Regions from separate parts of the Paramicrobacterium fandaimingii genome, predicted to be linked through region 1. Evidence: predicted binding sites of a transcription regulator. Region 1 holds the regulator's gene; each other region holds the start of a gene.
What was found. The regulator LexA, encoded in region 1, represses DNA repair genes until DNA is damaged. The targets are predictions, from matches to a motif close to TCGAACANNTGTTCGA.

Region 1 (7,335 bases):
TGAGCAGTTCGATATTCGGGCCTTTGAGCGTGCCGTCCTTTGTCACGTCGGTGACGACGTAGCGAGCACAGCCAGCCTCCTCGAGGCGGTCGAGCACGTGCCACAGGTCGCCACCGTCGCGGGTCCATCCCCGCGCTGCGAGCGTTGTTCCCCGCACGTCGAGGCCGACGGCTATCGCTTCGCCGTACTGACCGATGACATTTGCTGCCCACTCGGGGTTCTCGAGAGCCGCTGTACCGAGGTTGATGCGCTTGGCCCCGCTGGACAGGGCCGCCTCGAGTGATTCGTCGTCCCGGATTCCTCCGGACAACTCCACGTTGATGCCGCGCACGCTCTTGATCACTCGTCTGATGACGGAGGCGTTGTTGCCTCGGCCGAATGCTGCATCAAGGTCGACGAGGTGAATCCACTCGGCGCCGGCGTCAGCCCAGGCTTCCGCAGCATCGACGGGGTCGCCATAATTCGTCTCGCTCCCGGCCTCGCCTTGAGTGAGCCTCACGGCTTTGCCATCGGCAACGTCTACGGCCGGCAGCAGTTCGAGTGCCGGAGCCTGATTGAACTCGCGCATTTCCATCCTTTGAAGAGCGTTGCGTGTGCCTGTGCAGCACAAGAACCCTATGTTAGTGAGCGGTGAGGGTATCCACCCAATTCGTGAGCAAGCGGATGCCCGCCTTCCCCGATTTCTCCGGGTGAAACTGAGTGGCCCACAGCGGTCCGTTTTCAACGGCCGCGATGAATCGTTCACCATGCTCGGCCCACGTGACCTGAGGGGCGGCGAACGGCCCGGATGCGTCGAGCGGCCACGCGCGTGCGGCATAGGAGTGCACAAAATAGAACCGCTCAGACGCGACACCGGCGAACAGCGCTGACGCGGCCGGAGCATCCACTGTGTTCCATCCCATGTGCGGCAGCACAGGAGCGTCGAGCTTCTCGACGACGCCCGGCCACTGAGCAAGTCCTTCAGCGTCAAAACCACGCTCGACACCGGAGTCGAACATCACCTGCATCCCGACGCAGATCCCGAGTACGGGGCGCCCACCGGCGAGACGCCGATCGATGACCTCGTCCGCGCCGGAAGATCGCAGCTGATCGACGACGGCGCGAAAAGCCCCGACACCGGGAACAAGCAGCCCATCTGATTCGAAAGCCTCGCGCTTGCTGCCTGTCAGTCGAACATCAGCACCAGCGGCTTCGAGAGCTTTCACAGCCGAGTGGACATTGCCCGAACCATAGTCGAAGACCACGACGCGGGGTGCGCTCACAGCGCACCCTTTGTCGACGGAATCCCCGAGACAAGCGGATCCAACGATTTAGCTTGCCGGAACGCTCGTGCGAACGCCTTGAACTCAGCTTCAGCAATGTGATGGGGGTCGCGGCCGACCTTCAGCTCGACGTGAACTGTCAGCGCCGCGTTGAGCGCTATCGCTTCAAAGACGTGACGCACCATCGACCCCGTGAAGTGGCCGCCAATCAGATGAAATTCGAAGCCCTCCGGTTCTCCGCCGTGAACGAGATACGGTCGCCCTGAGATGTCGACAACGGCTTGCGCAAGAGCCTCATCCAGGGGGACGAGCGCATCGCCATAGCGAGAGATCCCGGCTTTCGTGCCGAGTGCCTCCCTGATCGCCAACCCGAGTGCGATGCCGATGTCCTCCACCGTGTGGTGAACGTCGATGTCGGTGTCCCCCGTTGCGCGAACAGTGAGATCGGTGAGCGAGTGTTTGGCAAATGCCGTCAGCAGGTGATCGAAGAACGGCACAGACGTCGAGATGTCGCTCGTGCCCGAACCGTCCAAATCGATGTGCAGGTCGATGGACGACTCGCTAGTCTCGCGCTGAATGCGTGCGACGCGTGAAGAAGTCATACTCATGATCGTAGTGCGGTCATCGCGTCGAGGAACGCAGACGTCTCGGTTTCCGTGCCGGCCGTAACGCGCATGTGGCCGTCGATGCCAACATCTCTGATGAGGATGCCGCGCTCGAACAGGTGTTGGAACAGCGCCGATGTGTCGTCGACGCCGCCGAAGAAAACGAAGTTGCTTCCCGACCTGTACGGTCGGTACCCGAGTTCGGCGAGCCCGCTCGACATGCGGTCTCGCTGCGCCCGGATGTCGTCAACGACAGCAAGCATGGCATCGGAATGCCGCAACGCCGCCCGAGCAGCAGCCTGAGTCAGCGCCGACAGGTGGTACGGAAGTCGAACAAGGCGCAGAGCATCGGCAATCGCGGGATCAGCGGCGAGGTAACCGACGCGAGCCCCGGCAAATGCGAATGCCTTGCTCATCGTGCGAGAGACGATAAGGCGAGGCCGTCCTTGGAGCAGCTCCAGCGCGCTTGGGGTTCCCTGATCAGAGAACTCGGCATACGCCTCGTCGACGATGACGATCCCCGGTGCTGCCTCGTATGCGGCGCGAATGGTGTCGAGGGTCAGAGGCGTGCCCGTCGGGTTGTTCGGTGAGCACAGCACGACGACGTCGGGCGCGTCCTCCGCGATCACGCGAGCGATGTACTCGGGTGAGAGCTCGAAATCCTTTTCCCTCTCGCGACCGATCCATCGTGTGTTTGTCCCCATGGCAAGCAATGGGTACATCGAATACGTGGGAGTGAACCCAAGAAAAGTCCGCCCCGGGCCGCCGAACGCCAGAAGAATCTGCTGCAGCACCTCGTTCGAGCCGTTTGCGGCCCAGATATTCTCTGCCCGCATACCGTGCCCCAGATACGCCGCGAAGTCCTGCCGCAGTTCGGTGAACTCGCGGTCCGGATAGCGATTCAGCCCGATGATCGACGCTGCAACAGCCCCAACGATATCGTGCGCCACAACCTCTGGAATGCCATGTGTGTTCTCATTGACGTTCAGCGAAATCGGAACCGGAGCCTGCGGGGCACCGTACGGAGAGCGGCCGCGAAGGCCGTCGCGAAGAGGAAGATCATCGAATGTGGTCACCCCTCCATCGTATGGGCTTACCGAACAGCTTCCTCGTACCGTGACGGGATCGCGATTCGCTCACCCGCGGCCACCGATGACGTCTCAAGTCGATTGAGGTCGACGATCTCCGCAACCACGTCGCGGGGGTCGTGATCAGGCGCGATGCGCTCTGCCAGCATCCACAGCGATTCACCGGCGGAGACGGTCACGTATTCGAAGGTCGCCGACGATGACGAGTCGGATGCCACGGCGGAATTCGCGTGTACAGCGCCAAAGGCGATGCCGAACACAAAGGGAATAGCAGCGATTCCCGTAAGAACGGCGCGGCCGCGGGCGGTGAGACGAAGCCGGGGTGCTGCATTGGTCTGCGGGGATGTCATCGTTCTGCTCCTTCGTTGACGAGTTCGTTTCGGCCCTCAGGCCGGTGAGGGCCGAAACGAACCTGTGTTCCGAACCTATCTTCGACTGTTCGAACTGTCAACCATCTTTTTCGGTTGTCGCCGAAGAAATTCCGCGACACACTCGAATAGATGTTTGCCTCGACCCGCCGAAGCGGATACAGTTTCGAACACAGGGAACACATCACCACGAGCCACCGACATCGGGGCTCGTGAGGAGACAGGAGCAGAGCGATGGCACAGGATCCGACGAAGAAGACACGCACCCGTCGCCGCAAGAATCTGAGCGATAAGCAGAGGGCGATTCTCGAGTTCATCCAGCGGACTGTTTCGCAGAATGGCTATCCGCCGAGCATGCGCGAGATCGGCGATGCGGTTGGCCTTGCCTCTCTCTCGAGTGTCACCCACCAACTGAACCAGCTTGAGCTGAGTGGTTACCTGCGTCGGGACCCGAACCGCCCGCGCGCCCTTGAGGTGCTCATCGACCTTCCTCAGACCGCCGACATCGGTGAGACGTCAAGACCCGTCGGAGACGCCACCATGGTTCCCCTCGTCGGAAATATCGCCGCTGGCGTCCCCATCACTGCTGAACAGCAGGTCGAGGAGGTTTTTCCCCTCCCCCGCCAACTCGTCGGCAAAGGCGAACTGTTCATGCTCCATGTCAAGGGCGAGTCGATGATCGACGCCGCTATCTGCGACGGAGATTGGGTTGTCGTGCGCCAGCAGGCCACCGCAGAGAATGGCGACATTGTCGCGGCAATGCTCGACGAGGAGGCAACAGTCAAAGTCTTCCGCCAGCGAGACGGCCACACGTGGCTGCTCCCCCGCAACAGTGCCTATGAGCCCATTCTCGGCGACCACGCGGACATTCTCGGCAAGGTCGTCGCCGTTCTGCGCTCGGTCTGAGGATTAGCGCGCTTCGGCGAATTCCGTGACTTGCGCGGCGATTTCGTCGGAAACCGCCGCCTCGAGGTACGTGCCGTCTTCCCGATAGTCAATTTTCGTCACTTCACCGCGACGGTGAAGCATCGAAATGACGTCCCCACGGTCGTAGGGAACGAGCAGAGCCACTTCGACGGGAGGGTGGGGAAGCATCCGCTCGATCGTCTCGAGCAGCTCGTCTACCCCAGCGCCGGTTCGGGCAGAGGCGAATACGGCGTTCGGCGCGAGGCCCCTGAGCAGAAGTCGCTGGTCGTCATTGATCAGATCTGTTTTGTTGAAGACGATGATCTCGGGGATATCGCGCGCGCCGACGTCCCCGATCACGTCGTGGACCGTGGTGATCTGAGATGCGGGGTCGGGGTGCGCTGCATCGACGACGTGCACGATCACGTCCGCGTACGACACCTCTTCGAGAGTCGAGCGGAAAGCCTCGACGAGCTGGTGCGGCAGATTTCGAACAAAGCCGACAGTGTCGGAGAAGGTAAATTCTCGACCGTCGTCGGTACGTGTGCGCCTCGTCGTGGAGTCCAACGTGGCAAAGAGCGCGTTCTCCACCAGCACGCCCGCCTGAGTCACCCTGTTGAGAAGGCTCGACTTTCCGGCGTTCGTGTACCCGACAATGGCGACAGACGGCACGGCGAATCGTGATCTGTTTGCACGCTTTGCTTCACGTGCTGGCCCGAAGCCCTTGATTTGCTTGCGGAGTCTCGCCATGCGTGTGTGGATGCGGCGCCGGTCAAGCTCGATCTTCGTCTCGCCCGGTCCACGCGAGCCCATTCCCGCACCGGCACCTCCGACCTGACCACCAGCCTGACGGCTCATCGACTCGCCCCAGCCTCGCAGTCGAGGAAGCAGGTACTCCAATTGCGCGAGCTCCACCTGTGCTTTGCCTTCACGGCTCTGCGCGTGCTGGCTGAAGATGTCGAGGATGACTGCCGTCCGGTCGATCACCTTCACCTTGACGACGTCTTCGAGCGCTCGTCGCTGGCTTGGAGCAAGCTCTGTGTCGGCGATCACCGTGTCGGCGTTCAGCGAGCGCACGATGTCGCGCAGCTCTTCGGCTTTTCCACGCCCGAGGTAGGTGCTCGGATCCGGGTGCGGACGTCGTTGCAGCAGACCATCGAGCACAACGGCACCCGCTGTCTCTGACAGAGCCGAGAGCTCGCGAAGAGAGTTTTCGGCGTCGTCGGCGGATCCCTGGGGATATACGCCGATCAGCACGACGTTTTCCAGCCTCAGCTGGCGGTACTCGACCTCGGTGACGTCGTCGAGCTCGGTCGAGAGCCCCGCGACGCGGCGAAGCGCACGCCGCTCCTCGCGATCGAGCTGGTCACCGTCTGCGTTCGAGTCGGACCCATCTTGATGAAGGGCCTGAGCTCGGCCGAACACCGAGAAAGCACGTGCGTCCCCACTCGCGATGATGCGGTCGAGAGCGTCGTCGTCGGTGTTGTTCTTGCCCATATCAGCCATTTCCCTTAAGCCTAGTGTCGGAAGCCTGAGATAACGTACCTAACTATGACCGGCGATCACTATTTCTCGGGCGCTCCCAGGAGCGAGCTCACCATCAAGAGCATCACCGTCGATTTGGCGGGTGCGCAGCACAGTCTCACTTCGGCGAACGGAATCTTCAGTCCCGACCGTATTGATCTGGGAACTCGAGTTCTTCTGAGCAGCACTCCTCCTCCGCCAGAGGGCGGTCATCTGCTTGATCTCGGGTGCGGTTGGGGGCCCATCGCGCTCAGCCTTGGCCTGCTCTCTCCTGACGCCACCGTGTGGGGGGTAGACGTCAATGAACGGGCACTTGACCGGCTTCGGAGCAATGCGAAGACGCTTGGCCTTGATGGGGTGCGTGCTGTGCTGCCCCAGGACGTCCCTGAGGCGATACGGTTTCGCGCAATTTGGTCGAACCCGCCGATTCGCGTGGGAAAGAATGAGCTCCACGGCATGCTGCAGCACTGGATACCGCGTCTCCTGCCGGGCTCGGACGGGTACTTCGTTGTGCAGAGAAACCTGGGTTCTGACAGTTTGCAGCGTTGGCTTCACGACGAGCTGACCGACGAGTTCAGCGTGTCCCGTACCACGTCGAGCAAGGGCTATCGCGTGCTGCGTACGCGTCGGCACACGGGCTCAACCGAGCCGATCGACGTCGTGCAGTAAGCGACTCAGGCCAGGTCGATCGTTCCCGTATAGACAAGCTCCGCTGGGCCGGAAAGTCCGACGTGCTCACCGTCTTCCGCGGCAAACATGCGCACGCCGAGCGTCCCCCCTGGAACATCGACGCGCCAGTTGTGCGGGGCTTTCGAGCCGGCCCAGTGTCGTGTTGCAAGCGCAGACGCCGCGACGCCGGTTCCGCACGACAGCGTCTCGCCGACTCCCCGCTCGTGCACACGCATGCTGATGCGCCCGATGCCGTCCTTGACCAGGGGGTCGCGCGGAACGACAAGTTCGATGTTCGCTCCGTGTTCGGGCGCTGGCTCCACCTGGGGAACGTAGGTGAGGTCGGCGTCCGCCAGCTCGTCGAGGTCGGCAAGGGCAACGATGATATGGGGGTTGCCGACATTGATGCCTTGCCCAGGGCGAGCGACCTTCAGCTGCTTGACACGAACGAGAGGCTCACTCTCTTCAAGCACCCACCGGCCGAGATCAACGTGAAAGCCATCGGCCGAGCGCTGCACGTCACGCACGCCGGCACGAGTCCCGATGGCAACAGTTTCACCGGTATCGAGCGTCAGCAGCCCGTTCGCGATCAGATAGCGGGCGAATACGCGGATGCCGTTTCCGCACATCTCCGCAGCGGTTCCGTCTGCATTGAAATAATCCATAAACCATTCCGCACTGGAATCTTCAGCGATCGCCGCCTCGCCGTCCGGAATTGCCACGGAACGTACGGCTCTGATGACACCATCGGCACCGATGCCCGTGTGCCGGTCGCAGAGTGCACGAATCTGCTCGGGAGCGAGCGGGTACTCTCCCGCGGGGTCCGAATAGAGAATGAAGTCGTTGCCTGTGCCGTGGCCTTTGGTGAACTGGAGGGTCGTCGCCATATGCCAAGTCTAGAGGGCGGCCACGT
Region 2 (7,335 bases), 1.1 Mb from region 1:
CGTCGGTATCGCCGCTCTCGTACACCCGGCCGTTCAAACCGCACAGGGCGATGCCGAACTGATCGGGCGCGGCATCGGCAAGCTCGGGAATGTAATCGGCAACGTCACCGCGGCGATCTGCGAGAAGCCGATCGTGCACGACGTCGAGAAACGAGGTGACGATGTCAGAAAGCGTCGCGGGAGACCTCATTTGCCCATGCTACGTGCCAGAAGTGCCGAGACAGCATCCACGATTCGTTCATCGGCCCGAAGCCCGTGTTCCTGCGTGCATCGGATGGCCCGTCAGCTCTGGCTATTTTCGTTGTTCGGAATTATGATTCCATTCATGACCTTCGGCACGGTGGACACATCGACGCGCCTCCTCGATGTCATCGAGCACGACATCGTCCCGCTCACTCGCGAGGGGGTCGCACTCGGGAACAAGCTCTTCGGGGCAGCGATCCTGCGACGAGACGACCTGTCCGTCATTGTCGCCGAGACGAATAATGAGGTGGAGAATCCGCTCTGGCACGGCGAAATCCACGCCATCAAGCGCTTCCACGAGTTGCCCTCTGCGCAACGCCCAGATCCCGCCGATTGCGTCTTCCTCGCCACGCACGAACCGTGCTCCCTGTGCCTGTCGGGAATCGCGTGGGCCGGCTTCACCGAGTTCGCATACCTGTTCAGCCACCAGGACTCGGCCGACTCGTTTGCGATTCCCCACGACATCCGCATTCTGAAGGCTGTCTACGCGGTGCCGGACCCCGACCGCGACGCTCCGGCGCCGGGCCGTGACCTCTACAACCGAGACAACGAGTTCTTCACAAGTCACGCGATCGCCGGCCCGTCTGAGCTCGATGGTCAGATCGCGTGCATTGCCGCGACATACGACGAGCTGTCGGCGACGTACCAGCGGTCGAAGGGTTCAGCGGGCATCCCGCTCGCGTAGAGGGCGGCCAGAAACCAGAAAGCTAGAGAGGATTCACAGCGATGTCGGATCATGACTCATACATCACGAAGGCTCCCGAAGCCCTTCAACCGACCTTGAAGCAGGTGCGCGCACAGCTTTCTGCTTCCCTCCCGGATGCAGTTGAAGTCATGAAGTACAACATGCCCGGGTTTGAGGTGGCAGGCTCCATCGTCGCCGGCTACGCCGCGTTCAGCCAACAGTGTGGCCTTTACCTGTCACCTGGTGCCATCACGGCGCTCGCAGACGACATCGCAGCTGCCCGACTCAAGGCGAGCAAGACCGGCGTCACCTTCTCGGCCAGCAAACCAATTTCGGACGACCTCGTTCGACGGCTCGCCCTGGCGTCCCGGAAGGACCTCGGAGTGTGAGTGAGATCCGCGGCGTTCTGATCCCGGACGAGTAGCCGGTCAAACGCCATCTATCAACGGTGAATCCGCATGCGCTGTGGTATGCAGGTACGCATGGAGATCCGCCGCGCGATGCCCGTAATCACGACGAACAATCTCGCCCAAACACGCGAGTTCTATGAGAAATTTCTCGGCTTTCGGGTGGCGATGGATGAAGACGGGATGCTCATGCTCGCGTCGACGAGTACACCGACAACGCAGATCATCATCGCCTGGAGTAGCCCGACTGCGCTCGACCCGGAACTGCTCGAGGTTGACGTTTCAGTTGAGGTGGCCAACGTCGATGAGGCGCACAGGCGTGCTGTTGTTGACGGGCTTAGCGTCATTCGCGAGCTTCGGGATGAGCCTTGGGGCATTCGGCGCTTCTTCGTCCGCGACCCCAGCGGCCGTACGATCAACGTCGCCAGCCACATTGCCCACCGGTCCTGATCAAGGCCCCGAAAACGGCGCGGAGTCAGACCGGGAATAAGCGCGAGGATCGCAACGCTGACCTGGCTATGAAGAACATCGGCTTTCTGTCGTTTGGTCATTACCAGAGCGTTCCGGGCTCGCGCGTGCACACGGCTCAGGATGCCTTGACGCAAACGATCGAACTCGCAGAGGCGGCGGAAGAGGTCGGTGTCGACGGCGCATACGTGCGCGTGCACCACTTTGCCCCTCAGCTTGCATCTCCGTTTCCACTGCTCGCAGCGATGGGCGCACGAACGAGCCGAATCGAACTCGGCACCGGCGTCATCGACATGCGCTACGAGAATCCTCTGTATATGGCTGAGGAAGCGGCTGCTGCCGACCTGATCAGCGGCGGGCGCCTGCAGCTCGGCATCAGTCGCGGTTCACCCGAGCACGCCGATCGCGGCTTCGAGGCATTCGGCTACGTCACACCTGCAGACACGACAGACGCAGACTTCGCGCGCCAGAAGACCGAGGTGTTCCGAGCGGCAATCATTGGCTCTGGAGTCGCGAAGGCCAATCCCCAGATGGCGGGACATATGGGTGCACTTGCGATCGAGCCGCGATCTCCCGGGCTCGAGAAGCGCATCTGGTGGGGCTCCGGTTCGCGGGCCACAGCAGAGTGGACGGGCACCCAGGGCATGAACCTCATGAGCTCGACTCTCCTCACCGAAGACACGGGAGTTCCCTTCCATGAGCTTCAGGCTGAGCAGATTCGCCTGTACCGACAGGCATGGGCGGATGCTGGTCACGACGGCGAACCGCGGGTGTCGGTGAGCCGCAGCATCATGCCGCTTGTCACTGACGACGATCGTCGCTATTTCGGGCTGCGGGCGCAGGCAGAGAGTGCCGATCAGGTCGGACACCTTGACGGTGGCTTGGCGCGCTTCGGCAAAAGCTATATCGGCGAGCCCGATGTTCTCGTGGCCGAGCTCGCAGAAGACTCCGCCATTGCGGAGGCAGACACGCTTCTTCTCACGGTGCCGAACCAGCTCGGGGTCGAATACAACGCGACGCTGCTCGAGAGCGTCGTGAAGTTCGTGGCGCCAGGGCTCGGTTGGCGGTGACTCGTGACGGGCGCTGAGCCGGCGCGGGACGCATGAGCGACAAGGAGCCTGCGGGCGACGCAGATGCTGCTCGTTCGCCAGAAGCACGGCTGCTGTTCTGGCTGAGAGTTCCGTATGCCGCCGACGTCGTTCTCGTCATCATCGGGGTCGCGCTGCTCATCGGTGATAATCCCGTTGGCTGGTGGGCGCTCATCTTTGCCGCTGTGCGCGCAGTCGTCGGAACGATCGCTCTGTTTTGGCTCTATCCCCGAATACGCTCCGGCCACCGCTGAGCGGCTCGCAGTTTCCAACTCATGAATTTCAGATGGCGGGTTCGGGCCGCGCGCGGAACAATGAGATCCATGCCCGTTGATCGCTCCTACATTCGCGTCAAAGCCATGCTGATCGCACCGCATGTCGACGACTCTCGCCATCTTGTCAGCGTCAATGCGCCGACGAGCGAAAGCCCACGGGGTTTTCACCGACTGGTCGGGGGCAGCGTCGAACTCGGAGAGACGCACAGGGAGGCGATCATCCGTGAGGTCGAGGAGGAACTCGGAGCCCGCATTCTTGACCTCACTCACCTCGGCATGCTCGAGAACATCTTTCACTACAACGGGGAGCTCGGCCATGAGATCGTCGCTTTGTACTCTGGCCGTCTGGAACCATCGCCCTCTGACGACGGTGGCACCTTGACTGAGTCTGACGGTTCGGTTGCACCTGTCGTGTGGCGGCCATTCGACGATGCCGACACAGAAGTGCCCCTCTATCCAGCGGCGGTAATTGATTGGATTCGCGGCTTCCGAAACTTACCCGACGGCCGCGTGTATAAATCCAAGAAGATATCTGCCTCAGAATGACTAATAGCGCCAACGCGGCTGGCAACTCGGGGCACCCAGATCGTCGTCGGCGACGTCACTGTCAGCACCGTGATCGCATCGACCGCCCGATATTCCGCACCATGCTCCGAAAGACCTACGCAAACAATGCAGCATCGGAGGTGCTGTTATCGGACAGTGACGCGAAATGGACTCTCGCATACCCGGGATCGTTGAATGCCAGCGACACTACTCAGCGCACCACGGTCATGCTGGAGAAGGTCACGAAGTTGCCACTCTTCCCCTCGACATCTCGCGCGAATGTTGCTGAGTTCGTGCTCGATACCGCCGTTGACAACAGCTTTATCCGTCAGACGGTCGTCGTCACCGACGCCAAATAGCAACGGAGGAGCACGGTCGCACTCCACAGCCCTGATCGCGGAATCTCGTTGCTATACGTGATCAAAAATTCTGAATTCCGCGGTACCAGAGCACACCTCATAGCGCTGCGAGTGATTTGACTCGTGCGTATGGTGTTCCGGGGCCGCCGCGTACGTCAGGTGCGCGGCCCGGTATCTCGCCGGTCGTCTGGAGGGTCACGGTCGTCGTCTTCGTTGTCTGTGATGCGGCGTCGTTGTCCTAGATACCGTCGATTCACGTACCAGTCTGGTGGGGTCAGTCTGGGGTGGCCGTTTTTGTCGCGGGTGAGGGACCATTCGCCGTGGTCGAGGAGTCTGTGGTGAAACCAGCAGACGATCAGGCCATTTGCAACATCTGTTCGGCCGCCGTTTTCCCATCTTTGCACGTGATGCGCTTCACACAGCCACGCCGGAATGTCACAGTCGGCAGCCGCGCAGGTGTTCCCATCGCGGGCGATCAACGCCAAACGCTGCTTCGCGGTGAAGAACCGTTGCGCGGTCCCGAGGTTGAGCACGTCGCCGTGTTCGTCGATGTGCACCTGGCGGGTGTCGCCATCGCACTGCATCTGTGTCACGAACGACATGGGTAATGGTGCTGGTGTTCCCGGTGACCAGGCTGCACCGGTACCGGCGTCGAGGTCCTCGTTCTTCACCGTCACCATCACTGTTGGGCCACGGCCGTGCAGTTTCGGTGTGGAGGTCATCTTCCCCACACCGGCGATGATCGACGTGAACACGTCTGCGCGTTCCTGCTGCTTTGTCCGCTCCTCGGGTGCTTGCTTGGTCGCGGCGAGCTCCTCAGCATGCATAAACGTCGGCGACGTGCGCTTTGACATGCACGCGTCAAACACCGGTGTCACCTGCGCAGCCTGTTCCGGTGAGAGCACCCCGGTGATCTTCATCGATCCGTCGTCTTGGTGTTTGAAGACCAGTTTGCGTGCCTCATGGAGTTCTTCCGCTGTGGGTTCGACACCGTCAGGGTCCAGAGCAACACGAAACACGCGGGCCTGCTGCCGCACAGCATCGGCCGTGAACGGCACTTCACCGAACGCACCCGTCGCATTACCAATCAGCGTCTTCTCGGCCCAGTCGATCTGCTCGGGGGAAACCCGGGGCAGAATCGGTGCCAACGTGCTGGTGATCGACTCGGCAACATCCAGACCAATCGTGCCCTCCGACAACGCCTGCGCCGTCTGGGCGAACACCGGGTCGAGGGGCAAACCGGTATCCGACACTCTCGGTGTTGTGTGTTTGGCGACTGTCGCGAACCGATACACTGTGGAGTTCTTCGCCCCCGTGATCACCTCAAACAATGCCGTGGGGCTCTTCGCCCCGTGACGGGCAGCAAGACCATCAAACCCAGCATCCGTGTCAGAACGGCGGGCAATATCGCCCACATTGGTGACTTGGCGGCCTTCGACAAGGCGGGTGATGTTTCCCAGGACGCCGACGTAGTTCAGAAGGGCATTCGCGGAGAGTTCCGTCGGGTCGATCGACGCAAGCTCAGCCACACCCGCCAGAGCGCCATCAGCGGTGCGCGCAGCGACAGCATCCGCACCCTCATTGGGTTCGAAACCAGGTGCCGCGACTGCTTCCTGCATGACCAAAGTATCGCAGGACCCACCGACACTCCCACCGACAGAACACCCGGTCAACCACCCATTGTGGATAACTCACCAAAGTATCTGCCTGTGGACGAAGAAACAGCCTAGGGGGCGTTCTCCGCGGTGACCCTCCGCATTGCTGGCGTCGCTACGGTACGCGAGCGATGGCCAGCAGATGGATGCTCAAGTCGCGGATTCCAGGAATTGTGCTGCCCCTCCGGGCGAGCGCGAGAGCGGCATCCGTCAACTGCTCGTTCCCGACATCAACGTTCTCAAGCAAAAGACCGTTGGGGCCCTCGACACCGTGCACGTCGATCAGATCAAGCCCGGACGCCGTCACCTCGGCCGCCAATTCGTCCGCCGTGTGGAAGTGGCCCGCCGGAAATCGACCGCCGGCGATCGGTGCGCCGTTCTCGAACAGGTTCGTGAGCTCCGACGTCAAGTGCGGCTCACGCGTAAGCGTCGCTGCCTGAAACGCGACTTCTCGGGAAAGCGCCGCAGCGAAGACAATGCCGCCCGACCGCGTCACGCGCGAGGCCTCGCGAAGCGCACGCACTCGGTCATCGTCAGCCGCGAGGTGGTACAGCGGGCCGAGCATGAGTGCAGCGTCGAACTCATCATCGGCAAACGGCAAGTCGCGGGCGTCCCCCACACGCGCGCTGATGCCCGCGGTTCGTGCCTTCCCGACCTGTTCTGCCACCGGATCGATCAGCTCGACCTCGACTCCACGCTGCAGCAATGGCAACGCGTGAACGCCCGTGGCCCCTCCGATGTCGATAACGCGCCCCGACTCGACGTGCTCCGCGATGAGCTCTTGCGTTCGGCGATGCTCCAGCACGCCCTGCGACGACCGGGTTGTGAGGCGAGCGCCCTCATCGAACTGCTCCCTGTAGTACGTGCGAATGCGCTCGTCGATGTCGCCTTGATCGGCCATGCCTGCTCCCGGGTCGTCGTGAGGGAACACTATCGAACCGGTGCGGGGCAGAAGAATATTCACGGATGCCGCGGGGGCGACCCACAGCATCCGAATCTAGACTTGAACTATGGCTGTCGTGAAGATCAACGCAGTGAGCGTTCCGAAGGAAGCACGCGCCGAGTTCGAGCGCCGCTTCATCAATCGAGCGCGCACGATCGACGATTCCCCCGGGTTTCTGGGATTCGAGATGCTGCGCCCCGTCGCTGGCGACGACCGCTACTTCATCGTTACCCGCTGGGAAGACGACGAATCATTTGAAATGTGGCGCGATGGGTCGGCTCGTGCCTCCCACAAGGGCGAGCAGGGAAAGCCGGTCTTCGCAGAGGCGAACGTGCTCGAGTTTCAGGTTGTACTGGACGTGAAGCCGAAACGATAGGAATCGTCCCGACGGCTCCATTGTGAAATAATCGCGCCGGTCTGCTGTGCGGACAGAGAGGTGCGGAATGTGGCTGGATACGACATGTGGGTCGAATACGGGCTCGGTTGGGACGATGCGATTCGCGTCGTCATCTCGTGCATTGCTTTCTACGGCGGAGTGCTCCTCCTCGTCCGCGTCCTCGGGCAGCGAACCCTCGCGAGTCTGTCAAGTTTCGACCTCGCGGCGATCATTGCGCTTGGCGCCGTCATCGGTCGTGCGATCCTCGGCGATACGCCGACGCTGTTCGC
Region 3 (7,335 bases), 1.2 Mb from region 1:
TGTAAGTAACGGTTGAGCTCTGCCACGCCCTGCAGTGTGGATGGCTCTTCACGAGGACAGCGAATCGAAGGAAGAACATGAAGGTCCACCCCAGCGTCAAGAAGGTCTGCGATCACTGCAAGGTGATCCGTCGTCACGGACGCGTCATGGTGATCTGCAAGAGCAACCCGCGCCACAAGCAGCGCCAGGGCTAGCAGACGCGGCTCCGGCCGCGCCACGACAACACAACAGAACAGGCAGTTTCGAGAACTCGGAACAGCGGAAACGCTGAGCGAGGGACACCCAGGGTCGGAGGCTCTGGCACCGAAACTGCTCCACACCTCCACATACTCCTAGGAGAAGCCACCATGGCACGTCTCGCCGGCGTAGACATTCCCCGCGACAAGCGCGTGGAAGTCGCACTGACGTACATCTATGGTGTCGGCCGCACTCGGGCGCTCAAAGCCCTCGCCGACACTGACATCGACGGAAACATTCGCGTCAAGGATCTCACTGACGATCAGCTGATTACTCTTCGCGACTACGTCGAGAGCAATTTTCAGGTCGAGGGTGACCTTCGCCGCGAGGTGTCCGCTGACATCCGCCGCAAGGTCGAGATCGGCTCGTACCAGGGCATCCGCCACCGTCGCGGTCTCCCCGTGCACGGACAGCGCACGAAGACCAACGCACGCACCCGCAAGGGCCCGAAGCGCACCGTCGCCGGCAAGAAGAAGGCTCGCTAGGTCGAGCTTCGCCTTAAGGATTCAGGAGATTACCAATGGCAGCACCCAAGTCGGCCGTCCGCAAGCCGCGTAAGAAAGAAAAGAAGAACGTCGTTCAGGGCCAGGCCCACATCAAGTCGACGTTCAACAACACGATCGTTTCCGTCACCGACGCTTCTGGCGCCGTCATCAGCTGGGCTTCGTCCGGTGGCGTGGGCTTCAAGGGCTCGCGCAAGTCGACGCCGTTCGCCGCTCAGATGGCAGCCGAGGCTGCCGCTCGTCAGGCGCAGGAGCACGGCATGAAGAAGGTTGACGTCTTCGTCAAGGGACCGGGCTCCGGTCGCGAGACGGCGATCCGTTCACTTCAGGCCGCTGGCCTTGAGGTCGGCTCGATCAACGACGTCACGCCGCAGGCGCACAACGGATGCCGTCCGCCCAAGCGTCGCCGCGTCTAAGCACTTCACACCCGAGATCGGGCCGGTTCACCCCGGCTCGATTCTCGCCGGTTAACACAACTCAATATCCCGTCAACGCAAGTGTCATATAGCGGACACTTAGCCGAAAGGAATACATAGTGCTTATTGCACAGCGTCCATCGCTCACCGAGGAGAACATCTCGGAGTTCCGCAGCCGTTTCGTCATCGAGCCGCTTGAGCCCGGCTTCGGTTACACCCTCGGCAACTCGCTTCGTCGCACGCTTCTGTCGTCGATTCCCGGAGCCGCTGTCACCAGCGTCCGCATCGATGGCGTGCTTCACGAGTTCAGCACCATTCCTGGTGTGAAGGAAGACGTCACCGAGATCATCCTCAACGTCAAGGGTCTCGTGGTCTCGAGCGAGCACGACGAGCCGATCACCGCATACTTGCGCAAGACCGGCTCCGGTCAGGTCACTGCCGCTGACATCTCGGCGCCGGCCGGTGTCGAGGTGCACAACCCCGAGCTCGTCATCGCCACGCTGAACGAAGAGGCGAAGTTCGAGCTCGAGCTCACCATCGAGCGCGGTCGCGGCTACGTCTCGGCAACGCAGAACCGCAACGAGTTCTCCGAGGCCGGCCAGATTCCGGTCGACTCGATCTACTCGCCCGTTCTCAAGGTCACTTACCGCGTCGAGGCGACGCGTGCTGGTGAGCGCACTGACTTCGACCGTCTCGTCGTTGACGTCGAGACCAAGCAGGCAATCACGCCGCGCGACGCGATCGCTTCCGCCGGAAGCACGCTCGTTGAGCTGTTCGGCCTCGCGAAGGAGCTCAACAACCAGGCAGAGGGAATCGAGCTCGGGGCAGCGCCCGCCGAGACGGTGCTCTCGAGCGAGCTGTCGGTTCCGATCGAAGACCTCGACCTCTCGGTCCGTTCGTACAACTGCCTCAAGCGCGAGGGAATCAACACGGTTTCCGAGCTTGTCGCCCTCAGCGAGACGCAGCTCATGAACATCCGCAACTTCGGTCAGAAGTCGGTGGACGAGGTTCGTGACAAGCTCGTCGAGATGGGGCTGTCGCTCAAGGACTCGGTTCCCGGGTTCGACGGCGCACACTTCTACTCGGGCTACGAAGACGAGAACAACTGACGGTCCGTCGTAAGACAGTCCGAGATCAATCTGGAGAAACACGACAATGCCTAAGCCCACCAAGGGACCCCGCCTCGGAGGCAGCGCAGCGCACCAGCGCCTGATGCTCGCCAACCTTTCGGCGGCCCTGTTCACCCACAAGAGCATCACGACGACGGAGACCAAGGCCAAGCGTCTTCGTCCGTTCGCCGAGCGTCTCGTCACGTTCGCCAAGCGCGGTGACCTGCACTCGCGTCGTCGCGTGCTGTCGACGATCGGTGACAAGAGCGTTGTGCACGAGCTGTTCACGCAGATCGCGCCGCTCGTCGCCGAGCGCGAAGGCGGCTACACCCGCATCACGAAGATCGGCAACCGCAAGGGCGACAACGCTCCGATGGCCGTGATTGAGCTCGTACTCGAGCCCGTCACGCCGAAGGCGAAGCCTGCCAAGAAGGCTGCCGCTGCGAAGGCTGAAGAGCCCGTCGACGAGGCGGCAGACGAGGCAGAGGTCGAGGAGGCTCCTGCAGAGGAGACCGCCGAGGCACCGGCCGACGAGGCCGCTGAGGAGTCGACCGAGGCTGCAGCCGACGAGGCTCCCGCCGAAGACGCAGCTGACGACAAGGCAGAGTCCGAGGACGACGCCAAGTAAGCAGCACTCGCTTTCACGATGCCCTCACAGCCTGTTGGTTGTGGGGGCATCGTGTATTTTGCGCAGTCCCCGGGCACGCTCACCAATTCCCGCGCAATGACGCGGAAGATCACGGTGAAAGATGGTAATTTTCTTCGAGAAAGACTAGAACATAGCTTCGATGATTGGTATGATTGTGTCATGTTTGAACCGAAGGCGTGTGGGGGTCGGGTTGGTCCGATTCCGATGGGTGATGAGGCCCGCGGTGAGGTAGCTTTGCGTCCGTTTTTCATGGTTCATGACTACGTGTATCTCGATGATGAGATGCATGCTCCGATTGTGGAGACGAGTGACACGGCGGCGTTGGCGTTGGAGGAGTTGGAGCGGGAACAGGAGAGGTTGCTGGGTCAGCAGGCGGTGGTGGCCGAGAAGCTTGAGGCGGCCCGGGTGGCGTTCCGCAATCAACGGGACGCGATTCTCGTGCACGGGTCCTCCACGGCGCTGGAGGATGATGAGGCTTTGCGTCGGGCGTTCAGTGCGGAGGTGGCGACGCGTTTGCATGTGACGGATCGCACGGCGTCGAACATGGTTGAAGAGGCGAAGACTGTGATCAATGATCTTCCCGAGTTGGCGGATGCGTGGCGTGTGGGTTGGGTGTCGCAGCAGCACGTTCGTGCTGCCGCTCATCAGGCGTGGGATGTTCCGAAAGAGGCCCGGCTCGCCTTCGATTCCGCGATCACGCCGAAGGCGCGCACGCAGACGTCGACACGGTTTCAGCAGACGGCCCGGAAGCTTCGTGAGAGGCTGCATCCTGAGACGATCCAGGAGCGCACGAAGCAGGCGTTCGCAGAACGTCGCGTTGATGTGTGTGAAGAGAATGACGGGATGGCGAGCATCACCCTGACGCATTCCGCCGATGTGGTCCTCTCCATCGATGCCAGTGCCCGTGCGTTGGCGAAGCGACGCATGGGGGAAACCCCGGGCGAGCAGCGCACGTTGACGCAGTTGCGTGCCGACATCACGGCCGAGGCACTCCTCTCCCAGCTCGGCGCAGAAACGCTGCGCATCGGCACCTTCAACGACGGGGTCGAACACGAAACGGTTGAGCCCGAAACTGACGCTGACGCTGAGCCTGAGGGTGATGAGACCGAGCGTGCCGAGCCTGAAGCGGCGGAGCCCGAGGGTGCACCGTCAGATGAGGCGACAGCGCTGTCGGGTTTGACGGCGGCACAGTTGGCGGCGATGCGTCCCGGTGTGGTGATCACGGTTCCCGCCGAGACACTCTTCGGTAACGGTGACGAACCTGCATCGCTGGGCGGATACGGCCCCATCGATCTCGACTTGGCGAGAGACATCATCTGCCAGGCGTCACGTTTTCACCGGGTGCTGACCAGCCCGGTTGATGGGTCAACGGTTGCGATCGATCCGACCAAGTACCGGTTGAGTGAGCAGGTGAAGCGGCTGATTCGCACGAGAGACGGAACCTGCGGGTTCCCCGGCTGCGATGTTCCCGCCCAACGCTGCGACATCGACCATGTCGTCGCGTGGGCAGACGGCGGACGAAGCACGCCCGAAAACCTCATGAGCCTCTGTCGCCGACACCACACACTGAAACACTCGACACGCTGGCGATCAGAAGCACAACCAGACGGCAGCCTGCTCTGGACATCACCAACCGGTGCCCAACACTCAGTGCAACGAGAATAGTCAAAGCTGTGCATGTCGAACGCTCTCGCCCCTGAATGGGCTAGATCTGCTTAGACTCGGACGATGAGCGCTTCATCGATTGCCGAACTTCTGGACGCCACACGAATGAACGGGCTCACCGCCACCCGCGCTGGCCGGCTCATTGCATCGGCCACAGCTCTGGGCGCCGAGGGCAATTCCTACGTGTCGAGTCTCGTTGAACTTGGCGACACCGGAGCGATGCCGCTGACACGTGGTGAAACGTCAGCATCCTCGCCCGCGATCACCGACGACGGGCACGTTCTCTTTGTCTCGAAGCGCATTGGCGAGGACGGTTCCGAGGCGAAGGATGGCTCGCTGTGGAGCCTGCCGCCGCGCGGCGAAGCACGCCAACTTGCGTCCCGACCCGGGGGCTTCGGCCCGCTGCGCACGGCGGGCGGCGTCGTCGTCGCCCAGCTTGACGTGCACTCGCAGGCGACATCGGAGAAAGAGCACGCAGAACTGACGAAGAAGCGCATCGATGCAAAAGTCTCGGCAACGCTGCACTCCGGTTTTCCTACTCGCTACTGGGACAGTGACCTCGGACCCGCGCGCTCGGTGCTCGCGAAGGCTCAGCTACCCGGCGACCTTGACGAAGCAACCGTGCGTCCGGCCCCCACCTCAGAGACGGAAGGCGAGTCGGCGCGGCAGGTTCTCACGTTCGACTATGCGGAGATGCCCGAGGGGCGCCTGCTCGATTGGGACCTCTCCGACGATGGCGCGTTTGCTCTCGTCGTGATGCAGACAAGCGTTCCGAATATTCTCGAGTCTGAAAAGCTGTGGCGCGTTGACCTGCGGGGCGGTGAGCCGACTCTGCTGATCGATGCAGATCCCGCCGATCTCGAAAGCGTCGAGGGTGGGATCATCTCGCCCGACGGCACGCGCGCCGTGATCGGACGGATGACAAACTGGCGTTCAACGCAGAGCATGGGCGCTCGCCTGCAGGTGCTCAATCTTGAGACAAAGACAGTGACGGAGCTATGGCCCGAGTTCGACTTCTGGGCAGACCCGGTGTGGCTCGACGACGCGACGATCGCCGCGGCGAGCGATGATGCCGGGCGAGGTTCCGTGTGGATCGGCAGCCTTGACGACGCCAAGCCAAAGCGGCTTGCCGGCGGACTAGAGCAGAACCTCGTGTTCAGCAGCCTCGCCGTGCAGGGGAGCAGGCTCGTTGCCTCCGCATCGGGCATTGACGTGGCACCGCATCCGGTCGCCATCGACCCGGCATCCGGAGTCGTCACGGCTCTGCCGAACCCGGCAACCGTGCTCGAGGCACCAGGCACACTCCGCGAGGTGACGGCGACCGCTGAAGACGGCGCAACGGTGCGCGCCTGGCTGCGCCTGCCGAGCGGTGACGGGCCGCATCCTCTTGTCGTCTTCGCGCACGGCGGCCCGTGGGGCTCGTGGAACGCGTGGACGTATCGGTGGAACCCGAACCCCTTCGTCGCCGCCGGCTATGCAGTGCTCTTGCCTGACCCGGCGATCTCGACGGGGTACGGCCAGCACATGATCGACCGTGGGCAGCACCAGCTGGGCGGTGCACCGTTTTCAGACATCATGGCGCTCACGGACGCTGCGATTGCACGCGACGACATCAATGCCAGCCGCACGGCGCTCGCCGGCGGGAGCTACGGCGGCTACATGGCGAACTGGGTGGCGGGGCAGACGGGGGAGCGCTTTCGGTGCATCGTGACGCATGCGTCGCTGTGGGACACGGAGGCGATGGGCTCGACGACGGACAACTCGGGGTGGGACGAGCCGATGCGCGCGCAGCACGAGCTGTACTCGCCGCACGCCCACGTTGCCGACATTCGCGTGCCCATGCTCGTGATCCATGGAGACAAGGACTACCGTGTGCCGATCGCCCAGGGGCAGAAACTCTGGTACGACCTGCTGACGAAGTCGGCGACGCCGCTCGACTCCAACGGGCAGACCCAGCACCGTTACCTGTATTTCCCCGACGAGGGGCACTGGATTCTCGGCCGGGGCAACGCGCAGGTCTGGTACGAGACGTTTCTGGCATTTCTCGACACGCACGTGCGCTCGGAGCAGAGCGAACGTCAGGCGACGTTGGGCTGACGCGAACCGTTAAACTAGACGCATGACCGTCACACGCACTGCCCTCCGTGATCGCGTCGCAGCGCCGGAGCTCGCGCTCCCGCAGCATCCTGATATCGCCCGCTGGAGGCCGGCGACGCTCGACGACCTCGACGCGATGATGGTGCTGATGGATGCCGCGGATCACCTCGATCACCCGGCATCGACAACGACGCGCGCCCAGGTGGAGAATGCGCTGAAGTCGTCTGAGCTGATCATGGCCACTGACACGCTCGTCGGCGAGAGCGCCGCGGGCGTGCTGATCGCCGCGGGGGTTGTCGCCGAGGCACAGGCGAAGTCGACGCGGGTTCAGGTGTATCTCGAGGGCACAGTGCACCCGGCATGGCGCGGACGAGGCATCGGGCGCGAGCTGCTTGCCTGGCAGCGCGACAGGGCGCTGCAGCTGCTGGCGCGGTCGCCGCACGCTCTTCCCGGCTGGATCATGGTCGATCAGGAGCACGGCAACATCGCGGGCCAGCACCTCAGCGAGCGCGCGGGTTTCACACTCACACGCTACTTCACCGAGATGGAGCGGAGGCTGTCCGACCCCGTCGAGATCGTCGAGCCGCTTGCCGACGTGCGCATTGTGCCGCTCGACGACGAGCTCGTCGAGTCGTCGCGTCTCGCTCGCAATGACGCAT
Region 4 (7,335 bases), 150 kb from region 1:
CGACGACGTTGCAACGGCCCTTGGTCAGCGCCCCGTCGTCGTTCGGTTACTGAGCGGTGCGTCGGTTGCGATTCTCGCCGGCGCGGCGACGGCTGGTGTCGGCCCCGTGCTGTTCGTTGGGCTCGCCGTTCCTCATATCGCCCGCATGTTCTCGGGGCCCGATCATCGCCGGCTTCTTCCACTGTGCATCGCGCTCGGTCCCGTTCTCCTGCTGCTGTCCGATGTGCTCGGGCGCGTCATCGCGCGCCCCGATGAGCTGATGGTCGGTGTCATGACGGCGTTCGTCGGCGCGCCAGCGCTTTTCATCGCCCTGCGCCGTCTGCGAGGTGAACGGAGATGACCGCTCATCACCGCATACTGCGCGTAGGCACGCGAGTGTCACTGCGGGTGCACGTGCGCACGCTCGTCGTGATCACCTGTCTCGTTGTCGCGATCATCGGTCTTGCCGTTGTCACTCTCGCGCTCGGCGATCTCGGCGTCTCGCCATTGCAGCTTCCGGCGGCGCTCTTCGGCGACACCGGAGCGAGCAGCTTCGTCGTGCAGACCCTTCGCGGGCCGAGGCTGCTCGTCGCGATCGGGGCGGGAGCCGCCTTCGGAGTGAGCGGTTCGCTCTTTCAGCGCGTCACTCGCAACCCGCTTGGCAGCCCCGATGTCATCGGGCTTATGGCCGGCGCTTCGGCCGGTGCCGTCGCGTTCGGCATCCTCTGGCCCGGTGTCGTGCCGTTGCCCGTCGGCGCCGTCATCGGTGCCATCGCGGCCATAGCGCTCGTCTACGTCTCGACGGGAACGGGATTCGCCTCACCGGGCAAGTTGATCATCGCGGGCATCGGCGTGCAGGCGATTGCGCTGTCGTTCGTGCAATTCATGCTTACGCGCATCAAACGTGAACAGGCAACCGTGCTCGCGACGTGGCTGAACGGAAGCCTCGAGGCTCGATCTCTAGACGATGTCGGGATCATCCTCGTGGTTCTCGGCGTGTTCGGAACGGTGGCGCTCGTACTGTCGAGACGTCTCGCCCTCGTCGAGATGGGTGACGACATTGCTGACGGGGTTGGTGCGTCGGCTTCGCGAACCCGCACGTTTGCCGTGTTGACAGCGATCGTTCTCGCTGCGGGAGGCGTTGCCGTCTGCGGTCCTGTTGCCTTCATCGCCCTCATGGCACCGCACGTCGCGCGTGTTGTCGCCCGGTCCAGTTCGCCGGTCGTCGCGGGGCTCATGGGCGCGATGATGCTCCTGTTCGCCGACGTGATCGTGCAGTTCGTTCCTGCTCCGCAGCAACTCCCCGTCGGCGTCGTCACCGCCCTGATCGGCGGTATCTTCCTCGGAGGGCTCCTCATGTCCCAGTGGCGCAAAGGTGCCCTGTAGCCGGATTCATTTGCACCGGGGCGTCTCCAATTGCGTGAAACTCAGCACGAGGCGGCCATTTGCGCACACGTCGTAGCGCTGCGAGTGATTTGACTCGTGCGTTGGGTGTGTCGGGGCCGCCGCGTACGTCAGGTGCGCGGCCCGGTATCTCGATGATCGTCTGGCGGGTCGGTGCCCGGTGCTTCTCGGCGTCCTAGATACCGTCGGTTCACGTACCAGTCTGGTGGGATCAGTCTGGGGTGGCCGTTTTCGTCGCGGGTGAGGGACCATTCGCCGCGATCCAGCAATCTGTGGTGAAACCAGCAGACGATCAGGCCATTTGCAACATCTGTTCGGCCGCCGTTTTCCCATCGTTGCACGTGATGCGCTTCACACAGCCACGCCGGAATGTCACAGTCATCGACAACACAGGTGTTCCCGTCGCGGGCGATCAACGCCAAACGCTGCTTCGCTGTGAAGAACCGTTGCGCGGTCCCGAGGTTGAGCACGTCACCATGCTCGTCAATGGTGACGTTCCTCGTGTCGCCGTCGCATTGCATCTGTGTCACAAAGCTCATCGGCAACGGTGCCGGTGTTCCCGGTGACCAGGCAGCACCGGTACCGGCGTCGAGGTCCTCGTTCTTCACCGTGATCATCACTGTTGGGCCACGCCCGTGGAGTTTCGGTGTGGTGTCTTGTTTCCCGACACCACCGATGATCGACGTGAACACGTCGGCACGCTCCTGCTGCTTTGTCCGCTCCTCGGGTGCTTGCTTGGTCGCGGCGAGCTCTTCAGCATGCATAAACGTCGGCGAGGTTCTCTTCGACATGCACGCATCAAACACTGGTGTCACCTGCGCCGCCTGCTCGGGAGAGAGCACCCCTGTGATCTTCATCGTTCCGTCGTCTTGGTGTTTGAAGACCAGCTTGCGTGCCTCGTGAAGTTCTTCCGTGGTGGGTTCGACACCGTCAGGGTCAAGGGCAACACGAAACACGCGGGCCTGCTGCCGCACAGCATCCGCCGTGAACGGCACTTCACCGAACGCACCCGTCGCATTACCGATCAGCGTTTTCTCGGCCCAGTCGATCTGCTCGGGGGAAACCCGGGGCAGGACAGGTGCCAACGTCGACGTGATCGACTCGGCAACATCCAGACCAATCGTGCCTTGGGCGAGCGCGTCCGCGGTCTGAGCGAACACCGGATCGAGAGGCAGCCCGGTGTCCGACACTCTCGGTGTTGTGTGTTTCGCGACTGTCGCGAACCGATACGCTGTGGAGTTCTTCGCCCCCGTGATCACCTCAAACAGCGCTGTCGGGCTCTTCGCCCCGTGCCGGGCAGCGAGACCATCAAACCCGGCATCCGTGTCAGAGCGCCGAGCAATGTCGCCCACGTTGCCGACTTGCTGGCCCTCGATGATGCGGGAGATGTTGCTGAGAAGGCCCGTATAGGTCAACAGGGTATCGGCGGAAAGTGATGTCGGGTCGATCGAGGCCAGTTCTGCAGCATCGGCCAGAGTCTTCTCCGCGGCACGCACAGCGACAGCATCCGGACCCTCATTGGGTTCGAAACCGGGTGCTGCGACTGCTTCGTGCATGACCAAAGTATCGCAGGACCCACCGACACTCCCACCGACAGAACACCCGGTCAACCACCCATTGTGGATAACTCACCAAAGTTTCTGCCTGTGGACGAAGAAGCGCATAGAGGGGAGCGAGGACGATGCCGAGGAGAGGCAGCGTAGGCACCACCCAGAATCACATCAGCCGCGGCGACGCGTGCTGCGACGTTTGCGGAGGTAGCCGCCCTTTTCGAGGCCAGCTTCGATCTCGAATCGGTTGGTGAGTGGATTGAAGCCTTCCAACGCGTACAGCACGGGGAAGAGAAGCCCGTAGGTTCGCCACTGCTGCTGATGCACGGCTTCGTGCTCGAGTACGTCAGAGCTCACGTTCGTGCGGGTGAGATAGCAGGCCCCGACGCAGGCGCCGCCCCGACCGAACGTCCAGCGCGGCATCCCCCGAAAGATGAAGAGCCCGCCGCGGCGTTCTACCTTGCCCGTTGACCAGATGAACCCCCACACCATCCCCACGAGCGTGCCGTAGGCGTAGCCGAGAAGACTGAGGGGAGAATTCGTGAGGATGCTGCGAATCACTGTGCCTCTGGCTTTCGCAGTGCCTCGAGCATTCGCAGCCATGCTTCGCTCATGGTCGGGAAGGCGGGAACGGCGTGCCAGAGCCGGTGCAGAGGAACCTCGCCGACGACAGCGATTGTCGCCGCGTGCAGCAGCTCAGCGACGTCGTCACCCACGAGAGTCACGCCGATGACGACGTTTCGCTCCGTGTCGACGACGGCACGGAACGTTCCCTCATAACCATCCGCGTGCAGAGCACCGCCGGCGACGGACCCGAGCGCGATGTCAATCGTTCTCACGGGTCGCCCGGCATCCATCGCGGCCGTCTCAGTCATACCGACCATAGCCACCTGCGGGCTGCTGAAGACAACGGACGGAACCGCGTCGTGATCGGCCGTTGCCGTGGCGTCGGCCCAGGGGTGCGTGTCGGGAACATCACCCGCCGCCCGCGCGGCGATGGCCGCAGCCGCTGCGCGTGCTTGGTATTTTCCCTGGTGCGTCAGCAGAGAGCGGTGATTGAGGTCACCGACCGCATACAGCCATTCGCCAGGCACCCCGCGCACGAGCATCGTCTCATCGACGTCGACCCACTCTCCGGGTGTGAGGCCGACAGTGTCGATGCCGACATCGCTGGTTCGCGGAGTGCGGCCCGTTGCGACCAGCACCCGATCAGCGTTCACCGTCTGCCCTGTCGAGAGCCGCACCTGCGCGCCGTCGCCCGCGGCAGAAACAGAATCAACGTCGGCGACGAGCACGTCGATTCCGTCGGCACGGAATCTCTTCGTAACGGCTTCGCCCGCGATCGGCTCATGCCCGCTCAGCAGACCACTTCGCGCGACGACGGTGACGGTCGAGCCGAGCGACGCAAACGCTGTCGCCAGCTCGGCAGCGACGACTCCACCGCCGACAACCACGAGGGATGCCGGTATGTCTTCGGCGATCGTCGCTTCGCGACTTGTCCAGACGTCGATCTCGTCAATTCCGGGAATCGGCGGCACCGTGGGCTCCGAACCCGTGCACACCGCGACAGCAACGCGTGCCGTCAGCGTCTGCGTACCCTCGGGGCGCTCCACCTCGACGGTGCGCTCGGCCACAAGCCGCGCTTGTCCGCGCACGAGGTCGACGCCCGCGCCTTCGAGCCATGACACCTGGCCCGCGTCGTCGCCCTTGCCCGTGAATGCATCGCGACGAGCCAGAACTCGCGCGACATCGAGGCCCCGCGTGACCGCCTGCGCCGCTCCGTCGACAGCGAGAGCAGCACGGCGCGCGTCACCCGACCTCAGAAGCGCCTTCGAGGGGATGCAGGCGCGATACGAACATTCGCCGCCCACCTTGTCGCTCTCGACGATCACACACGAGAGGCCCGCCTGCGTCGCGTAATCGGCGACATTCTCTCCGACAGCGCCCGCACCAACAACTACAACGTCGTACTCGCTCATGCTCCGAGAATACTCGCGCTGTCGCCGGAGCGCAGTCAGCGTCTTGTCAGTGCACCGAGAATGCGCAGGATCGCCGCGAGATCGTCCGTCGCAGCCGCGGCAGACGCGGGTGCGAAGCCCGTGATCCCTGCCCCGGCAAGCGAGAACCTGCCGCGTACGTCACCCAGCACATCGATGAGCTGCGTGAGCGGAATGCCGAATGGCTCCGCCCAGTGCGTTCCGTCAATGTCTGCCGGGTCGAGAACGTCGAGGTCGATGTGCACGTACACCTCTGACGCGCCTGTCTCGACAAGAGCGTCGACGAGACCGGCAACTTCGTCCGTGCTCAGCGCACGCAGCTCGGAAGCGTCGAGATAGGCGGCTTCGTCGTCGTCGACAGAACGGATGCCGCCCAGCACGACCTTGCTGTGCGCGAGGGGATTGGATGCGGCGAGAACGTCGTGTCCCTCTCCGAGCACAGATCTGAGTGCCATGCCGTCGAAAGCGCCAGACGGGGAAGTCTCCGCCGTGTGCAGATCGGGGTGTGCGTCAAGCCACAGCACCGCGAGATCACCGTTCGTGCGCTCCATCGCATGATCGATGGCGGCAATTTCGATTCCGCACCCGCCTCCGATGCAGACGGCCGTGTCGTGCATGGTGCTGAGCTGCTCGCGCAGCCGCTCACGCACGGTGACAAGGGAAGTGAACCTGCGGATTCCGGTGTCGAGGGCGTCGCCCGCTCCCTGGGGCACAGCAACGTCGTGGGTTGCACTCGAGGGCAGATCACCTCTGATCGCCTCGGCACCGTCTATGAGCTGCATTGCACGCGACGATGACGAGCCCTGCCACTGCGGAACCACCATGTATGCCGTCATTGTTCAATTATGCGACGAGGATGCCCGGGCGCCATCATCTTTCAGCGAAGCGCGAACGGGCGCCGGGGAATTCCCCGACGCCCGTTTGCTGAGCACCAGATTACGACTCGATCGAACCGCTTCCACTGCTCTTCAGTGCGGCAAGACGAGCCTCGACCTCGGTCAGTTCGCCGAGGTCGTCGAGCTCTTCGAACTGCGCGTCGAGGCTCGAGGCCGCGAGCTCTTGGTGGCCGAGCACCTTCGCCTCTTCGCGGCGAATCTTCTCGTCGAATCGGCTGACCTCGCTCGTGGGGTCCATGATGTCGATGCTCTTCAGCGCGTCATGCACCTTGAGCTGCGCCTGCGCCGTCTTCTGACGCGCCACCAGCTCATTGCGCTTCGTCTTGAGCTGCTCGAGGCGCTCCTTCATGCCGTTCAGACCATCTTTGAGCTTGCTGACGACATCCGACTGCGACGCGATCTGCGGCTCGGCCGCCTTGGCTTCGCCCTCCGAGCCGATCTGACGCTGAATTGCCACCTTTGCGAGGTTGTCGAACTTGTCAGCGCCCGCTGTGTCACCCGACCCACGCATCTGGTCGGCACGCTTGCTCGCGGCAAGCGCCTTTGTTCCCCAGTCGCGCGCGGCATCGACGTCTTCCTTATGGTCTTGCTCAAGCATCCGCAGGTTGCCGATCGTCTCGGCAATAGCGCTCTCCGCCTCGGCGATGTTGTTCGTGTAGTCGCGAACCATCTGGTCGAGCATCTTCTGCGGGTCTTCCGCCGAATCGATAATCGAGTTGATGTTCGCGCGGGCCAACTGTGCGATGCGCCCGAAGATGGTCTGCTTGCTCATGTACTCCCTCTCGTCGCAGTCGGCCGAGCGGCCGCCGGTTCGGTGCGTCTGAGTCTACGGGCCGTAAAGTTTCTTTTTCCTGCAAATCTGCCGCACCATGTGTCTGTCTGTGACGGCCACGGTGGCAGCGCGTGTGCACCCGCGAGAGAATTGAGCGAAACACAAGAGAGGGGAAGTCGGTGACTCACAGTGATCGGATGCTGCAGCTCGCCATCGTCGAGGTGACTGACGCCCGTCCGCACGCTCCCGAATACGACGCGTATACGCGGGGCATGACGCGGCGCACCGTCTCCGACGCGTCGATTCTCGGATGGGATGCGCGACTGCTCACCGCCGAACGCCTCGGCACAGACGGCCTGCTCGATGCCACCGAGTCGGCCGACGCGATCGTGATCATGGGCGGGGAAGACCTCGCTCCCGAGTTCTATGGCGGTCAGCCGGGGTACGAGGGCGAAGGTCACCATTACCGAACAGCGGATGCCGCCGAGCTCGCACTCGTGCGCAGGGCGGCGTTGCGCGCTACCCCGCTTCTCGGCATTTGCCGTGGTCACCAGGTGATCAATGTGGCGTTCGGGGGAACCCTCGTTCAGCACATGGAGGAGTCCGGTCACAGACTGACCGATCTTCCGGTCGAGTACACCCTCGTGGAGCATCCTGTCTCGCTCGAACGTTCGAGCACTCTCGCACTGCGGTTGGGCGAGCACATCACCGTTCAATCAGGGCATCATCAGGTGATC

Region 2: a site for LexA is predicted at 5,729-5,744, ahead of HCR84_RS15340 (HNH endonuclease signature motif containing protein). Genes of this name have one in related genera too.
Region 3: a site for LexA is predicted at 3,039-3,054, ahead of HCR84_RS04060 (HNH endonuclease signature motif containing protein). Genes of this name have one in related genera too.
Region 4: a site for LexA is predicted at 2,978-2,993, ahead of HCR84_RS10550 (HNH endonuclease signature motif containing protein). Genes of this name have one in related genera too.

Annotation. Positions count from the first base shown of each region.
Region 1 covers NZ_CP061170.1:2,026,230-2,033,564, forward strand. The annotation lists gene priA (bifunctional 1-(5-phosphoribosyl)-5-((5-phosphoribosylamino)methylideneamino)imidazole-4-carboxamide isomerase/phosphoribosylanthranilate isomerase PriA) at 1-568, opposite strand, end outside; gene hisH (imidazole glycerol phosphate synthase subunit HisH) at 621-1,262, opposite strand; gene hisB (imidazoleglycerol-phosphate dehydratase HisB) at 1,259-1,864, opposite strand; gene HCR84_RS09820 (histidinol-phosphate transaminase) at 1,867-2,943, opposite strand; gene HCR84_RS09825 (hypothetical protein) at 2,961-3,305, opposite strand; gene lexA (transcriptional repressor LexA) at 3,558-4,229, shown strand; gene hflX (GTPase HflX) at 4,233-5,735, opposite strand; gene HCR84_RS09840 (class I SAM-dependent methyltransferase) at 5,781-6,422, shown strand; gene dapF (diaminopimelate epimerase) at 6,428-7,309, opposite strand; gene miaA (tRNA (adenosine(37)-N6)-dimethylallyltransferase MiaA) at 7,319-7,335, opposite strand, start outside.
Region 2 covers NZ_CP061170.1:3,170,268-3,177,602, forward strand. The annotation lists gene glsA (glutaminase A) at 1-190, opposite strand, end outside; gene HCR84_RS15305 (nucleoside deaminase) at 326-928, shown strand; gene HCR84_RS15310 (iron chaperone) at 970-1,317, shown strand; gene HCR84_RS15315 (VOC family protein) at 1,411-1,785, shown strand; gene HCR84_RS15320 (LLM class flavin-dependent oxidoreductase) at 1,854-2,873, shown strand; gene HCR84_RS15325 (hypothetical protein) at 2,906-3,145, shown strand; gene HCR84_RS15330 (NUDIX domain-containing protein) at 3,215-3,712, shown strand; gene HCR84_RS15335 (NAD(P)H-binding protein) at 3,814-4,071, shown strand; gene HCR84_RS15340 (HNH endonuclease signature motif containing protein) at 4,227-5,690, opposite strand; gene HCR84_RS15345 (methyltransferase domain-containing protein) at 5,842-6,717, opposite strand; gene HCR84_RS15350 (antibiotic biosynthesis monooxygenase family protein) at 6,737-7,045, shown strand; gene HCR84_RS15355 (DUF421 domain-containing protein) at 7,115-7,335, shown strand, end outside.
Region 3 covers NZ_CP061170.1:835,600-842,934, forward strand. The annotation lists gene rpmJ (50S ribosomal protein L36) at 78-194, shown strand; gene rpsM (30S ribosomal protein S13) at 348-722, shown strand; gene rpsK (30S ribosomal protein S11) at 758-1,156, shown strand; gene HCR84_RS04050 (DNA-directed RNA polymerase subunit alpha) at 1,276-2,265, shown strand; gene rplQ (50S ribosomal protein L17) at 2,312-2,893, shown strand; gene HCR84_RS04060 (HNH endonuclease signature motif containing protein) at 3,074-4,579, shown strand; gene HCR84_RS04065 (alpha/beta hydrolase family protein) at 4,643-6,676, shown strand; gene HCR84_RS04070 (GNAT family N-acetyltransferase) at 6,699-7,335, shown strand, end outside.
Region 4 covers NZ_CP061170.1:2,175,017-2,182,351, reverse strand. The annotation lists gene HCR84_RS10560 (FecCD family ABC transporter permease) at 1-340, shown strand, start outside; gene HCR84_RS10555 (FecCD family ABC transporter permease) at 337-1,365, shown strand; gene HCR84_RS10550 (HNH endonuclease signature motif containing protein) at 1,494-2,939, opposite strand; gene HCR84_RS10545 (Fe-S oxidoreductase) at 3,105-3,536, opposite strand; gene HCR84_RS10540 (dihydrolipoyl dehydrogenase family protein) at 3,491-4,912, opposite strand; gene HCR84_RS10535 (arginase family protein) at 4,948-5,766, opposite strand; gene HCR84_RS10530 (PspA/IM30 family protein) at 5,867-6,598, opposite strand; gene HCR84_RS10525 (gamma-glutamyl-gamma-aminobutyrate hydrolase family protein) at 6,778-7,335, shown strand, end outside.